One region of the Bifidobacterium sp. KRGSERBCFTRI genome, then DNA from elsewhere that is predicted to be linked to it. Evidence: riboswitches for the same ligand, from Rfam matches in the RefSeq annotation. Region 1 holds a riboswitch; each other region holds the start of a gene.
What was found. A riboswitch is a leader RNA that binds a small molecule or an ion and turns the genes downstream of it on or off. The one in region 1 is predicted to bind thiamine pyrophosphate.
Positions count from the first base shown of each region.

Region 2: linked by a shared signal. The riboswitch ahead of OGI63_RS10775 (hydroxyethylthiazole kinase) and the one ahead of OGI63_RS05460 (ECF transporter S component) in region 1 are both predicted to bind thiamine pyrophosphate.
Region 3: linked by a shared signal. The riboswitch ahead of OGI63_RS09680 (ABC transporter permease) and the one ahead of OGI63_RS05460 (ECF transporter S component) in region 1 are both predicted to bind thiamine pyrophosphate.

Region 1 covers NZ_CP109653.1:1,291,569-1,296,103, reverse strand. The annotation lists gene OGI63_RS05470 (aldo/keto reductase) at 1-42, shown strand, start outside; gene OGI63_RS05465 (TenA family protein) at 176-877, opposite strand; gene OGI63_RS05460 (ECF transporter S component) at 957-1,571, opposite strand; TPP riboswitch at 1,603-1,706, opposite strand; gene OGI63_RS05455 (cysteine hydrolase) at 1,859-2,419, opposite strand; gene OGI63_RS05450 (hypothetical protein) at 2,453-2,668, opposite strand; gene OGI63_RS05445 (hypothetical protein) at 2,684-3,613, shown strand; gene OGI63_RS05440 (hypothetical protein) at 3,855-4,325, opposite strand; partial or broken gene OGI63_RS05435 (hypothetical protein) at 4,442-4,535, opposite strand, start outside.
Region 2 covers NZ_CP109653.1:2,487,132-2,491,666, reverse strand. The annotation lists gene OGI63_RS10790 (LacI family DNA-binding transcriptional regulator) at 1-35, opposite strand, end outside; gene OGI63_RS10785 (MTH1187 family thiamine-binding protein) at 109-477, opposite strand; gene thiD (bifunctional hydroxymethylpyrimidine kinase/phosphomethylpyrimidine kinase) at 566-2,116, opposite strand; gene OGI63_RS10775 (hydroxyethylthiazole kinase) at 2,169-3,080, opposite strand; TPP riboswitch at 3,069-3,169, opposite strand; gene OGI63_RS10770 (glycine--tRNA ligase) at 3,322-4,535, shown strand, end outside.
Region 3 covers NZ_CP109653.1:2,223,406-2,227,940, reverse strand. The annotation lists gene OGI63_RS09690 (ABC transporter ATP-binding protein) at 1-605, opposite strand, end outside; gene OGI63_RS09685 (ABC transporter substrate-binding protein) at 778-1,743, opposite strand; gene OGI63_RS09680 (ABC transporter permease) at 1,836-2,744, opposite strand; TPP riboswitch at 2,732-2,869, opposite strand; gene eno (phosphopyruvate hydratase) at 3,022-4,314, shown strand; gene OGI63_RS09670 (FtsB family cell division protein) at 4,412-4,535, shown strand, end outside.

The DNA of each region.
Region 1 (4,535 bases):
AGCGACGAGGAGCTCCGGCGTATCGACAAGATTTCACTGTAGCCGGGCCGCCCCCGCGCGGCAGCCGCGCACGAGGAAGCCGGGCTCCGGACGGAACCGCAACAAATGAGCCGGGCGCGTACGACATCGATCGTACGCGCCCGGCTCATGGCTTATGCGGTCGTGGATCGCAGGCTCACTCCTGCGGGTAGGAGTCGTCGAAGAAGCGGCGCTCCAGATGCACGATGGTGCGGAACACTTCGGCTTCCGGACCATCGATGGAGCAGTATTCGTTGACCAGGGAGATGAGGTCGCCGACCCACTTGCGGAAGTGCGCGCCTTCATGCAGGTCGACCCAGCCCTTGTGCGCCGGCACCTGCTGGATGACGTCGGCGTCGACGGTGCGCTTGGCCCATGCGAGGTACAGCCATTCCATGCAGCAGATCGCGGTGATCAGTTCCGGCCAGCTCTTGTCGGACAGGCTGTCGAGGTATGCGCCGTACTCCTTGTTGGCCGGGGTCGGTTCGGTCGCGTCGTATTCCTCCTGGCTGACGTGATAGGCCTCGAGGAAGTGCTCGAAGTAGGTGGCCTCGTTGTCGGCGAACCACTGCGATTGCGCCGCGAGCATGTCCTTGGTCTCCTGACGTGGGGCGAGTTTGATGAGACGCGCCATCATGCCGTTGTTATAGAACTTGAAATCCTGGATCAGGTACGCCTTGAGGATGGATTCCGGCAAGGTGTCGTCAAGCAGCTCGCTGACGAAACGCGAGTTGATGGCGTCGTACCAGTCCTCGGTGTTGAGCATGTACATGAGGTCGGCGACGGAGCCGGCTTCCGCGCCCAGCCAGGCGTAGTCTCCACTGGCGGGTTTCGTTGCTTCTGGAACGTGGTTGGTCATGATTTTCTCTTTTCTTGGATACGCCGGCGGACGGCCGGCATGTTTTCTGTGTTTGTTGTTGGATTGTGAGTTGCGTGGTTCAGGCCACGACGTCGGCCTTGCCTGATTCGAAGCGGTCGAGCACACCGGTTTTGGCGAGCGCCTTCTGTACGAACCACATGAGCGCTCCGCCGAATACGGCTCCGGAGATGACGCAGCAGACGGTGAACACAACGCCTTGCAGTGTCGACCAGCCGGCGGTGACGACCCACTCGTACAGGCCATTGGATAGGCCGGTCAACGCGCCGGCCAGGGTCACGGTGAGCAGGTTCCACTTGCGGTATGCGAAGACCGCGAAGCCGATTTCGGCGCCGAGTCCTTGGGCCATGCCGATCAGCAGTGCGTGCGTCACGCCGAATGGATTGCCCAGCAGCGTTTCGATGACCGCGGCGATGGTTTCGCCGAAGAAGGCCGCGCCGGGCTTGCGGATGATGATGGCCACGAGCGGGCCGGCGAACAGCCACATGAAATGGAAGAGTCCGCCCAGTCCCGGGGTGAGGCTGTCGAACAGGGCGGTCGGGACGGCGTAGATGAAGTCCCAGGCCCAGAAGATCACGCCGGATGCGACGGCAACAATCGCGGCCACGACGATGTCGACCACACGCCATTTGACGTTGGGTTTGCGAACTGCGGAAGACTGGTTTTCTTCAGTCATAAAGGTATGTGCCTTTCTCTTATGCAAAGGCACGGGAAGTAGAGAGACGTCCGTGCGCCGGCATTATCCGGTATACGTTCATACGGTTGAAGCGGTCGCTTCCTCTCAGCCATAATGGCCCCCGTGTCCGCAAGCGATATTACATGGTTCGGCGCGTTTCCAGGCTGGTATTCCACATGTCGGCCAAAAGTCTCGTGAAATGGAAAAATGGGTTCCGTGTTTTCCCGAAAGTCCTGGGCCTTCGGAAAAACACGGAACCCATCGATATGCGGGAAAGCCGCTGTCGGCTATGCCAGGATCGACGCCGTGTCGGTTACCGTGATCAGCGGTTCGAACAAGCGCATCGTGTTGAGCGCCAGTTCCTGGTTCTCCGGGGTGCTGCCGGCGCAGGCGTCGGCCGGAACGCGCACGGCCACGCCGTTATCGGCCGCGGCGAGCACGGTGGTGAGCACGCAGCAGTCGGTGGCCACGCCGCAGACCGTGATTTTCTTGGCTCCGCCGATCGCGTCGATCAGCTGTTGTCCCCATTTGCCGAATGTGGTGCGGTCCACCACCTGATGGCCTTCGGCGAGGGCGGCGGTCTCGTCGGTCAGGTCGTACATCGGGTCGTCCGGCGGTACCAGGAACTGCGGCCAGTCCTTGAAGTAGTCGACCCAGGCGTCCTTTGGCGGAATCGGCGCGACGTAGCGCGTGTAGACCACGCGGTCGCCGAACGCCTTGGCCAGTTTTGCGAACGCTTCGTTGGTGTCGTAGTAGGTTCCGTCGGCGCAGGCCCAAGCGGACCATTCGCTTTCGGCGAATACTTTCTGACGGTCGATGACGACCAGCCACTCATCTTCAGCGATCATCGTATGTTCCTTCCTGTGCGATCGCGCCGTTCGTCACTTGGCTTCGATGGCATCCGCCGTTTCGGATGCCGGCAGGTCGGCCTCCTGCTTGGCGATGTCTCCACGCTGGAACGCCAACGCGCCGAACAGGCCGACAAGCAGCGCCACGATCACGCCGAGGTTGGCGGATGCCCAGCTGCCGTCCTTGCCGCCGATCAGGAAGAGGAGGTAGCCCTGCCAGGTCAGCCAGTTCGCGGCGGTGTTGACCACGAGGCCCCATACGGCGTGGATACCCCCCAAGAGATGAAAAGCGCGCCATGGCTCGAAGGCACCCTGTTCATCGATATGACCACCAAACGAATCGTCTGGGCCGAAGAAAGCGAAGGCTGCTACCTTCCCCGGCTCATCAACGCCCTGATCGAACTGACATGGCCAGGATGGACCGCAATCTGGTCCCCCGAAGACACACGCGGCACATTACGCGCCACCGGAGCCGACACAGACATCATCTACACCGATCATTCGTTCAAAGACCTCGGCGACTTCGACGCCGCATCGGATATGGCCCCATGGACCATATCCAACGAAACCGACGCATTCTCCTGCACAACAGAAAACAACAAAACAATCACTTGGGGAAACTACATCGACCTCGAAAACATAGCCCTACTCGGCCCCAACAAAATGCATACGCTCGTCAACAAAGTCATCCAAGGCTGCAACGAAGGCAAACCCTGGCAATGGAACCTCCAAACACACAACAAACAACCCGAAAAAGGCATCCACATCGACTACATAAACAAAACAATAAAATGGTGGTCCATCTACGAAGACGACTGGGCCATCAACCCATTCAACGCACTATGGCCCGGATGGACGCTACATTCAAAAGGCGACAACTACGAATGGCACGAAAACATCACCGGATATAAGATGCGCGACTGGAAACAAAACGTCGCACAATGCAAAAACTCACTCACACAAACCATCAAACAAGGCATAAGAACCAACCCCATCGAACGACTGACAGGAGCGCTCGCAAAACAGGGAGTTGACATGCGGATTCGTCCCGCCACGTTCCAATTCGTCCCTTCAAGAATGGAGCAACCGCCGGAACGCATCTTCGCGTATCTGGACCGCTTGGAGTCGGACGAGCCTCTGTCACCGGCGCGTTTCATCAACAGAGATGGCGAAATCATCCCGGCGTGCCAGTAGACGCGCCTCTATGCACGGCCAAATCTAATAAATCCATCACGGTTTTCTTATTTGAACAGGTCAAACAGGCTGAAAGTGGTCTTCCGGTAGACGGTGTTGTACAGCTTGCGCTTGGGATGCAGCCAGCCCATGCCCTTTTTGCCGTATCCTGGAATCAGCGCCTTTTTGACAGCACGCGTCGCGCGACCTTTCGTACGTGCCGACAGGCTCTTTTTTCAACTTGGCTTCCTCATACCGTATTTCATTTCGACCCCATTTCCTTCCTATGCTGTTTCGATTCCGCTATCGACGCGAGCTGTCGCATGTAAAGGCTTTCCGGCGTCTGGTCGTACGCGACCGGCAGAGGATCGACGGACAGCATCGATTCCACCGCGTCACACAGCCGTCGGAAATCCTTCTCCTGCTTTTTCGTGTAGATCGCGCAGTACGGCGACTTGCGGGACTCGGACGCGCTGCCCAGCATCGGCGTATCTCCGTCCAACGTGCGCACGGACAGGCAGAACAGGCCGTTCGCGAAGACCGTCGCCTTGCCGGGTGCCACGTCCACGATGCTGCCGACCGGTATCTCGGTCCGCGCGAACCCGTACATGGACGCGACGATTCCGCCGCGTTCGATGGTGACCACACCATCACACAGCGTGACCGTGTACCCATAGCCCCTCGCGCATATTGGCTCAAATCCGACGCCGGCTCTTACCATTTCCTCCGTCATACCCCCATTATCGCTCGGGCCGACGGGTGAAGTGGTGCATGGCAAGTCAGGCATGACCGTCACGCGTTCTTCGCGTATCTCCATGTCATGCCCCGTCCGTTTAAGGCTGGGATTGCTCATAGGTCGGATGCCGTCCCGCATGCGGATTCCCCTTCGCTTTCGATGTCCACGCTCCCCTGCTTGCTTTCATTGGGGCTTGGATCGAGTAGT
Region 2 (4,535 bases), 1.2 Mb from region 1:
CCGGCCGCTTGTGCGATTTCCTTCATCGTCGTCATGATTCCACCTTATACGTCCTATGCCGAATATGCACATGACATACCGACGGCACACCCACATATTCCGTGCCGCTTACCGCTTGGTGAGTATCTCGTCCACGAGCTGCTGCTTTTCGCTGATCTGCCCTGAGAAGCCCGGGCGAATGTCGAGCTTGAGCGTCACGCCGGTGCGGTATCCCTGTTCGGCGAGTTTCACCGTGGCGTCGCGCACCGCTTTGAGCACATCGTCAAGGTTTCCCTCGATGTTCGTGAACATGGCGTTCGTCTCGTTCGGCAATCCGGATTCGCGGATCACCTCCACCGCTTCCGCCACGTATTCGCTCAGCTCGGCGCCGACACCGCTGGGGGCGATCGCCACTGCCGCCACCGTGTTGATGATCGGTTTGCCGTGCTCGTCCACGGGCACTTCCTGCCGCACCGCATTGCGATCAGGGCTGTTCATGTGTCTTCTCCTTTGTCGCAGGCGTGCGACCGGGCATGTCTGTTCATCGCTCAGCCACACAGCTATGGAATTTCAGATTGCCTTCTGCTCAGTGCATCGCCCAGGCATGGTCCATCGGACCGTGACCTTTGCCGAGGTTAAGATTCGCGCGCAGAGCTCCGCTCAGGTATGCCTTGGCGTCGCGTACGGCGTCTTCGAGGTCCTCGCCTTGGGCGAGATACGAGGCAATTGCGGACGACAGCGTGCAGCCGGTGCCGTGCGTGTTGTCGTTGGCGATGCGTTCCCCCTCGAACCACGTGACGGCACCGGTCGGGAATGCGAGCACGTCGTCGGCGTCCTTCACGCCATGGCCGCCTTTGACCAGCACGCAGGTGCCATAGTCCTTGGCGAGTTGGACGGCCGCGGTCTCCATGTCGGCCTGGTTGCCGATCGGCATCTGGGCCAGCACCTGTGCCTCAGGAATATTCGGGGTGATCACCGTGGCAATCGGGAAGAGACTGCTGATTTCCTCGGCGATTGTGTCGTCCGCGGCAAGACTCGACCCACTTGTGGCCACCATGACCGGGTCGACCACGATGTTCGTGGCCTGGTGGTCCCTGAGTTTGCGGGCGACGGTTTTCACAGATTCAACGCCCACGATGACGCCGATCTTCACGGCGGTGGGTCGAATATCGTCGAAAACCGAATCGATCTGGGCGCCCACGATGCTGGGGTCCACGGCGGCGATGGCCTGCACGCCGGTCGTGTTCTGCGCCGTGATGCCCGCCACCACGCATTCGCCGAATACATCATTGGCGAGCATCGTCTTGAGGTCGGCGGGAATGCCGGCACCGCCGGAGGAGTCGGTTGTGGCGATCGTGAGCACGGCCGGCAGCTTGGTTGCAGCAGGCTTGCGTCCGGTGTACCGGGGCTTCTCGTCGCCGCGAATGGCGGTCCAGTCATCGACCAGACGGCGAGTGGCCTGCTCCGGGTCGGTGGCGCCGGCAATGGCGGATACGACGAACCAGCCGTCGGCCTTCGTCTTGGCGAGCATGGGAATGTCGTCGGCTTTCACGCCACCGCCCACGATGAGCGGATACTTGCTCATCGTGCGCATTTCGTCGATGGAGGAGACGTTCAGCGTGGTGATATCGCCATTTTCGTCGACGATCATGCTCTCGGGCTTCGTGGCCGTCATGTGCAGTGGGCCGGCTCCTATGTAGTCGATGGTGCCTTCGGGCAGATGGTTGGCTTCGCGCACTTCGTCGACGGTTTTCGCCGACAGTCCAATGATCGCGTCAGGTCCAAGCAGCTTTCGTGCCACCACTGGATCGAGGTCGTCCTGACCTATGTGCACCCCGTCGACCTTGATGCCCTTGGCACGGGCCTCGAGCGCGGCATCGACCCGGTCGTCGACCACAAAGGCCACCGAGTGCTCCACGTGATGGCCTGCGATCTCTTCGGCGATGTCGTTCGCCAGGGAGACGATCTCGGCGACATCCTGGGTTTTGGCGCGCAGCTGGATGAAACTGGCGCCTCCGTCGAGGGCCTTGGCCACGACGTCGAGAATCGGCCGGTTGCCGCAATCGTCGGGGCCGACCACGAAATAGAAGCGCAGGTCGAAACGGTCGCGCATGGATGGGTATGGGAACGAGTTCATTGTGTCACCTGATTCGTTTGTTGTGTGCCGGCATGCCGTGCCATGGCAGATTCTAGGCCAAATAGAGCGGTGCGGAGGCGATTTCCTCCGGCGTAACGTTCCACAGAGCGTCGAGGAACGCGGTTTGGAACGATCCCGGCCCATGCGATGCTCGTTCGGCGGCTCCGGAAGATACGTTGTAGAGCATCGAGGCGGCCAGTGATGCCACCAGTGGATCGGCCACTGCAAGATAGGTGGCCGTGACACCCCCAAGCGAGCACCCGGCACCGGTGATCTTCGTCATCATCGCGCTTCCACCGGGAAGTCGGTAGACGAGTCGTCCGTCGGTGACGAGATCGACCTCGCCGGAGACCGCGACGGCCCCCGTGTGGGTGGGGGAGTGGAGCGCCAGATACGCCGCCAGATCGGTGGCCGCGGTGATGGCGGCATCCACACTGTCGGCGGCCTCCACGCCTGCGGGCCCATTGTGCTCATCCGTTCCGGCTGCATCGCCCAGTTGCCACATGTCGTGCAACACCAGTGCCTCCGATGCGTTGGCGCGGATGACGGTGGGAGGGTAATCCTTGAACCCCTTGAGGATCTCGGTGCGCGCGACGCCAACGCCGGCTGCCACCGGGTCGAGCACCCACTTGCAGCCATGGCGGCTCAGATGCTCCGAGATCTCCTGCAGTGCATCGCGGTAGAACGGCAGCAGCGTGCCCACGTTGATGTATGTGGCACCGCACGAAGAGGCCAACGAGGTCACATCGTTGGGAAGGAAGCTCATGGCGGCGGTGCCCCCCGCGGCGAGCTGCGCATTGGCCACCAGATTAATGGTGACGAAATTGGTGAATGACTGCGCAAGCGGGGTCTGCTCGCGAACATTCTGCGCCGCCTGGCGTATACGCTCACGAATGGGGTCGTCTGGTGCGACCTCGTGTAGATTGGATGTGTCGGAATTCGGCGTGGTCGACGCTGTGGTCATCTGTACTCCCTACTCTGGTGCTAGCCAACAGGTTCGAAGGGTTAGGCGCGAAGCCACTCTCAGCTCTATCAGCTCCCCTGACATGTGTATTCCAAACGTATTGAACACTCTCGACGCCTGCTGTGCTCATGCGTGTCATCACCCCACATGGGCACCGGAACGGGCTCCCTGCGTGTCAGCCGCCAACGGTAGGGTGAAGCCTTGTATAAGACCCCAAACCGTTCAAACCAGAAGGTGCATTGTGGCTAATTCCAAAATCGATGAAGTTGTCTCCCTCGCCAAGCGTCGCGGCTTCGTGTTCCCGGCCGGCGAGATCTACGGTGGCACCCGCTCTGCGTGGGACTACGGGCCGCTCGGCGTGGCGCTCAAAGACAACATCAAGCGCGAATGGTGGCGCTCGATGGTCGTCACCCGACCAGATGTCGTGGGCGTCGACACGTCGATCATCCTGCCGTCCGAGGTGTGGGTCGCCTCCGGCCACGTGTCGGTGTTCAACGATCCACTTATCGAATGCCTCACCTGCCACAAGCGTCATCGCGCCGACAAGCTCGAGGAGTCGTATGCCGAGAAGCACAACGACCAGCTGCCCCCGAATGGCCTCAAGGACATCGTGTGCCCGGACTGCGGCACCCGCGGCAATTGGACCGAACCCCGTGACTTCAACATGATGCTGCGTACGCACCTCGGTCCTGTGGAAGATGAGAACAGCCTCCATTATCTGCGACCGGAGACGGCACAGGGCATCTTCGTGGACTTCAAGAACGTGATGACCTCGTCGCGCTCCAAGCCGCCGTTCGGCATCGCCAACACCGGCAAGAGCTTCCGCAACGAGATCACGCCAGGCAACTTCATCTTCCGTACCCGCGAGTTCGAGCAGATGGAGATGGAGTTCTTCGTTGAGCCGGGCACCGATGAGGACTGGCATCAGTACTGGATCAACGCCCGCACACAGTGGTACATCGACCTCGGTGTGAACCCCGAGAATCTGCGCCATTACGAGCATCCGAAGGAAAAGCTCGCACACTATTCGAAGCGCACCGTCGACATCGAATACCGCTTCGGCTTCCAGGGCTCCGATTGGGGTGAGCTCGAGGGCGTGGCCAACCGTACCGATTTCGATCTCGGCGCCCATGCCAAGCATTCCGGCGAGGACCTGAGCTACTTCAACCAGGCCACCGGCGAGAAGTACATTCCGTACGTCATCGAGCCTGCAGCCGGTCTGTCGCGTTCGCTCATGGCCTTCCTTGTGGATGCCTACGACGTTGACGAGGCCCCGAACACCAAGGGCGGCGTAGACAAGCGCACGGTGCTGCGTCTCGACCCGCGTCTCGCTCCCGTCAAGGCCGCGGTGCTACCGTTGAGCAAGAAGCCGGAACTGCAGTCGGTGGCCCAGGACCTCGCGCAGGATCTGCGTCTCAATGACTGGATGATCGACTACGACGAATCCGGTGCGAT
Region 3 (4,535 bases), 930 kb from region 1:
TCCTCGCGGATTGTGCCGTTTCGCAGCACGAGCACACGATCCGACAGACGCAGGGCCTCGCCGATGTCATGTGTGACCATGATGGTGGCGAACCCGTGTTCGTTCCGCAATCTGAGCAACAAATCCTGCATGTCCCAACGGGTGAGGGCATCCAAAGCCCCGAATGGCTCATCGAGCAGCAGCAGGTTCGGCTGACGAACTAATGCGCGGGCGAGCGAGACCCGTTGCATCTGACCGCCGGAAAGCGTGTGGGGCAGCACATCAGCCATGTCCGGCAACTGCACGTGCCGCAACGCGAGCAGGGCCGCCTCCTTGCGGAACTTGCGCCTGGTGTCAATCCCCAATGTGATGTTGTCCCATACCTTGAGCCAGGGCACGAGACGGGCATCCTGAAAGCCGAAGGCGTACTCGCCGGAAACATCGATGCGCCCCGAATCCGGCGGAACCAGCCCGGCGATCATGCGCAACAACGTTGATTTGCCGCATCCCGAGCGTCCGATGAGCGACACGAATTCGCCTTGGCGAATCGTGAGGGTCACATTGCGAAGCACGGGGCGCCCGTCGAACATCTTGGACGCCGAGTCCATGTTCACAACTGGTGCCATGGAAACACTCCCTTTCCAATTCGAACAACCTGCATATGCCGGAGGCTGTGGGGGAGCCGGCCGGGAAGCATTGCTGAGGAGCGTGCTGCCGACGCAGCGGAGCCGCGCCATGCAGACACCTCGACGAAGCAAGGCTTCCCGGCCGGCTCCCCCACAACCTCCGATGAGGCAATCAGGCCGAGCAATCCATTGACGCCGCCTGCAAGTCCGGCATTGCGTCAATGAATCCGAAATCGACATACTCCTGCGCCTGGGATTCCAGCATCTTCAATCCCTCTGCATCAATCGGCTTGATCACCGGCACATTGAACCTTGCGATCTGTTCGGTCACGTCATCGGATGCGCCGAATTCCCGGTATGCGTCGGTGATGATCGACGGCGTGGCCTGCGCCACGTCGGATTCCCTGACGAGCGCCCGATACATCGCTTTCACCGCTTCGGGGTGCTTGGTGGCGAAATCCTTCGACACCATATGAATCGAGACGTTCTTATTCCCGTATTCCGTTGCGTTCACGAGCAGTTTCGCGCCCGGGGTCGCCATTGCGGCGGCCAGATTCTGGTCGAAGGAACTCAATGCGTCGATCTGTCCCGAAGTGAAAGCCGCCTGGAAATTGGAGGGGCTCATCTCGACGATGTTCACCCTGCCTACATCGAGTCCGTCATGCTCGAATGCCTTGTGCAGCACGTAATCGCCGGTGCCGCCGCGTTTTATGATCGCAACGTTCCTGCCGTAGAGGTCTTCAAGTGAGTTCACCCCAGATTTCGGCGAGGCCACGATTCCTTGCGAATCACCGGTGTAATACTCGATCGCGAAGGCCACCCACGGTTGGCCTTGCGCCACGAAGTTGATGTACGAGCCGGTGCCGGTGCTCGTGGCATCGGCATTGCCCGACAGCACTGCTGAGTATGCATCCGTCGGGTTGTATGGGCCGGTGAATTTGACGTTGGTGTGCTGCATCGTCTCGTCAAGAAAGTCTTCGCCGCGTACGGTGGTCAGGTAATTCGCGGTCGACAGATAGGCCACGCGCATGGTCGTGGAGGAATCCGCGGCATTCGGTTCGCCGCAGGCCGAGCATGACAGTGAGAGCAACGCTGCGCATGCGGCGGACGTGAATCTGAGCATGGTGGATCGTGACATGATTCTCCTTGTTTGGGTGCATATGGGTGTACCCATATGTCTCATGGGATTGGTCATTGTAAGGGTGAACCTGATTGCCGCTATATGGAGTATCAGTGTGCGCATGGAACGACGAGCCGTTCCAATGCACCCACCAGCCATTCGCTGAACAGCCCCAGGAATGCATAGAGCACAATGCACAGCACCATCTGGTCGGTCCGGTAGAACTGCTGGGAACGCGAGAGAATGTAGCCGATGCCTGCCGAGGAATTCACCGTCTCGCAGGTCACCAACGCGATCCAAGACACGGTGAGTGCGAACCTCAGCCCCGTCATGAAGCGCGGGAGCGTGCCCCGCAGCAGGATCTTCGCGAACACGGTGCGTTTGGGCAGGTGGTATGCCTGCGCCAATTCGAGCAGTTTCGGATCGATGCCGCGCACGCCGTCGCGCACATTCACATAGATCAGCGCAAACGCGCCGATGGCGATCAATGCCACCTTCATCGTCTCCCCAATGCCCAACAGCACGATGAGCAGTGGGGAGAGCGCCGGGAACGGCACGGCCCTGAGCATGTGTATGGGCTTGTCCATGATTGCATGGCCAATGGTGCTTGACCCTGCGATGATGCCGGCTGGCACCGCCGTCACGACACCCAGGGCCACGCCGAGAGACACTCTGTAGAGGCTTACGCCTATGGATGGCAGCAACAGCCCCTCGCTGTGCAACGCAAGGAGCGCCTGCCACACTTCGCCGGGGGAGGGCAGTGAACGGTTGTGCGCCGGTCCTCCGGTGGCCAAGGCCCACGCGAGCACGATGAGCACCGTGGAAGCCCACAGCGCGCAGAAGCGGGGTGCGCGGCCATGATGCCACGGAATGAATCGCGTGCCGATCCGGCTCGCAGTCTTGGTATGTTCGGCTGCGGGCACGGCGTATGCGGCGGAGCGTGCCGGTGCACCGGTCGTGCCCATCGAACTGGCATCCCGGTAAGGGTTCCCGGACTCGTTCGTTGCAGACTGGGTCATGACATTCCCTTCGATAGCATTGTCTATGTCAGGTTCAACGAGTGTGATCTCAGCCCAGCCGACCCGCTTTGGCGTCGCTTCCAGCATGTTTGAAGGTCATGGCCCGGGCACCCCGTGTCGCTGTTCACGTTGTCGGAAGGCTCGGACAATACGCGTGTCGCAGTCGAAAAGAGTCGTGGGAGCGCTCACATTTTTTCTGATCCGCTCCCGCCAATCGTCCAACAATCTCATTACGCTGGAAACTGTCATCACAACCTATGCACATTAAGGAGAAGTTGTGGCAGCAATTGAAAGCGTGTACGCACGCCAGATTCTTGATTCCCGCGGCAACCCGACCGTTGAGGTCGTGCTCGACACCGATGACGGTGCTCGCGGCCTGGGTCTCGTTCCCTCCGGCGCCTCCACCGGCGAAGCCGAGGCTTGGGAGCGTCGCGATGGCGACAAGTCCGTCTATCAGGGCAAGGGTGTCCTCGGTGCCGTCAAGGCGGTGAACGAGGAGATCGCCCCGAAGGTCATCGGCATGGACGCCACCGACCAGCGCGCACTCGATGACCTGATGATCGAGCTCGACGGCACCCCGAACAAGGGCCGTCTGGGCGCCAACGCCATCCTCGGTGTCTCCCTCGCCGCCCTTTATGCGGCCGCCGAGAGCGCCGAACTGCCGCTGTACCGCTATATCGGCGGCACCAACGGCCATGTTCTCCCGGTTCCGAACATGAACATCATGAACGGCGGCGCACACGCTGACTTCGCCACCGACATCCAGGAGTACATGATCTCCCCGTACGGCTTCCAGACCTACTCCGAGGCTCTGCAGGCCGGCGTCGAGGTGTACCACACCCTCAAGAACGTGCTGAAGAAGCAGGGTCTGGCCACCGGTCTCGGCGATGAGGGCGGCTTCGCTCCGAAGATGAAGACCAACGAGGATTCCCTCAAGTACATCATGGACGCCATCTCCGCCGCCGGCTATGAGCCGGGCAAGCAGATCGGCATCGCCCTCGATGTCGCCTCCTCCGAGTTCTACAACAAGGAGACCGGCAAGTACCACTTCGATGGTGAGGACCGTGATTCCGAGTACATGCTCGACTTCTACGAGAAGCTCGTCGACCAGTTCCCGATCGTCTCCATCGAGGATCCGTTCCAGGAGGAAGGCTGGGAAGACTGGGCCAAGATCACCAAGGCCCTTGGCGACCGCCTGCAGTTCGTCGGCGACGATCTGTTCGTCACCAACCCGGTGCGTCTGAAGAAGGGCATCGATATGGGCGCCGGCAACTCCCTGCTGGTCAAGCTCAACCAGATTGGCACCGTTTCCGAGACCCTCGACGCCATCGAGCTGGCCACGAAGAACGGCTTCACCTCCATGGTCTCCCATCGTTCGGGCGAGACGCCGGACACCACGATCTCCGATCTCGCCGTCGCCAAGAACACCGGCCAGATCAAGACCGGCGCCCCGGCACGTGGCGAGCGCATCGCCAAGTACAACCGCCTGCTCGAGATTGAGGAAGAGCTCGGTTCGACCGCCGAATACGCTGGCTACAGCGCATTCAAGGCATGCCGGAAGTACATGTGATTCGAAACGCATTCTGGTTTGACCGGGTGACCCGTCCTTAGGGACCTTATTCGCTAATACCCGCCGCACGTCGAATGCGGCGGGTATTTTCGTTCCTATGAGCAAGCGGCCACATGTTTCGAAACCACAGTCTGCGCCCTCCTCGTCCAAGAAGGAGCGGACGCACACGAAGGGAGCGAACACCGGCCCCATCGCATTCTTCATCGCACTGTTCGTCATCG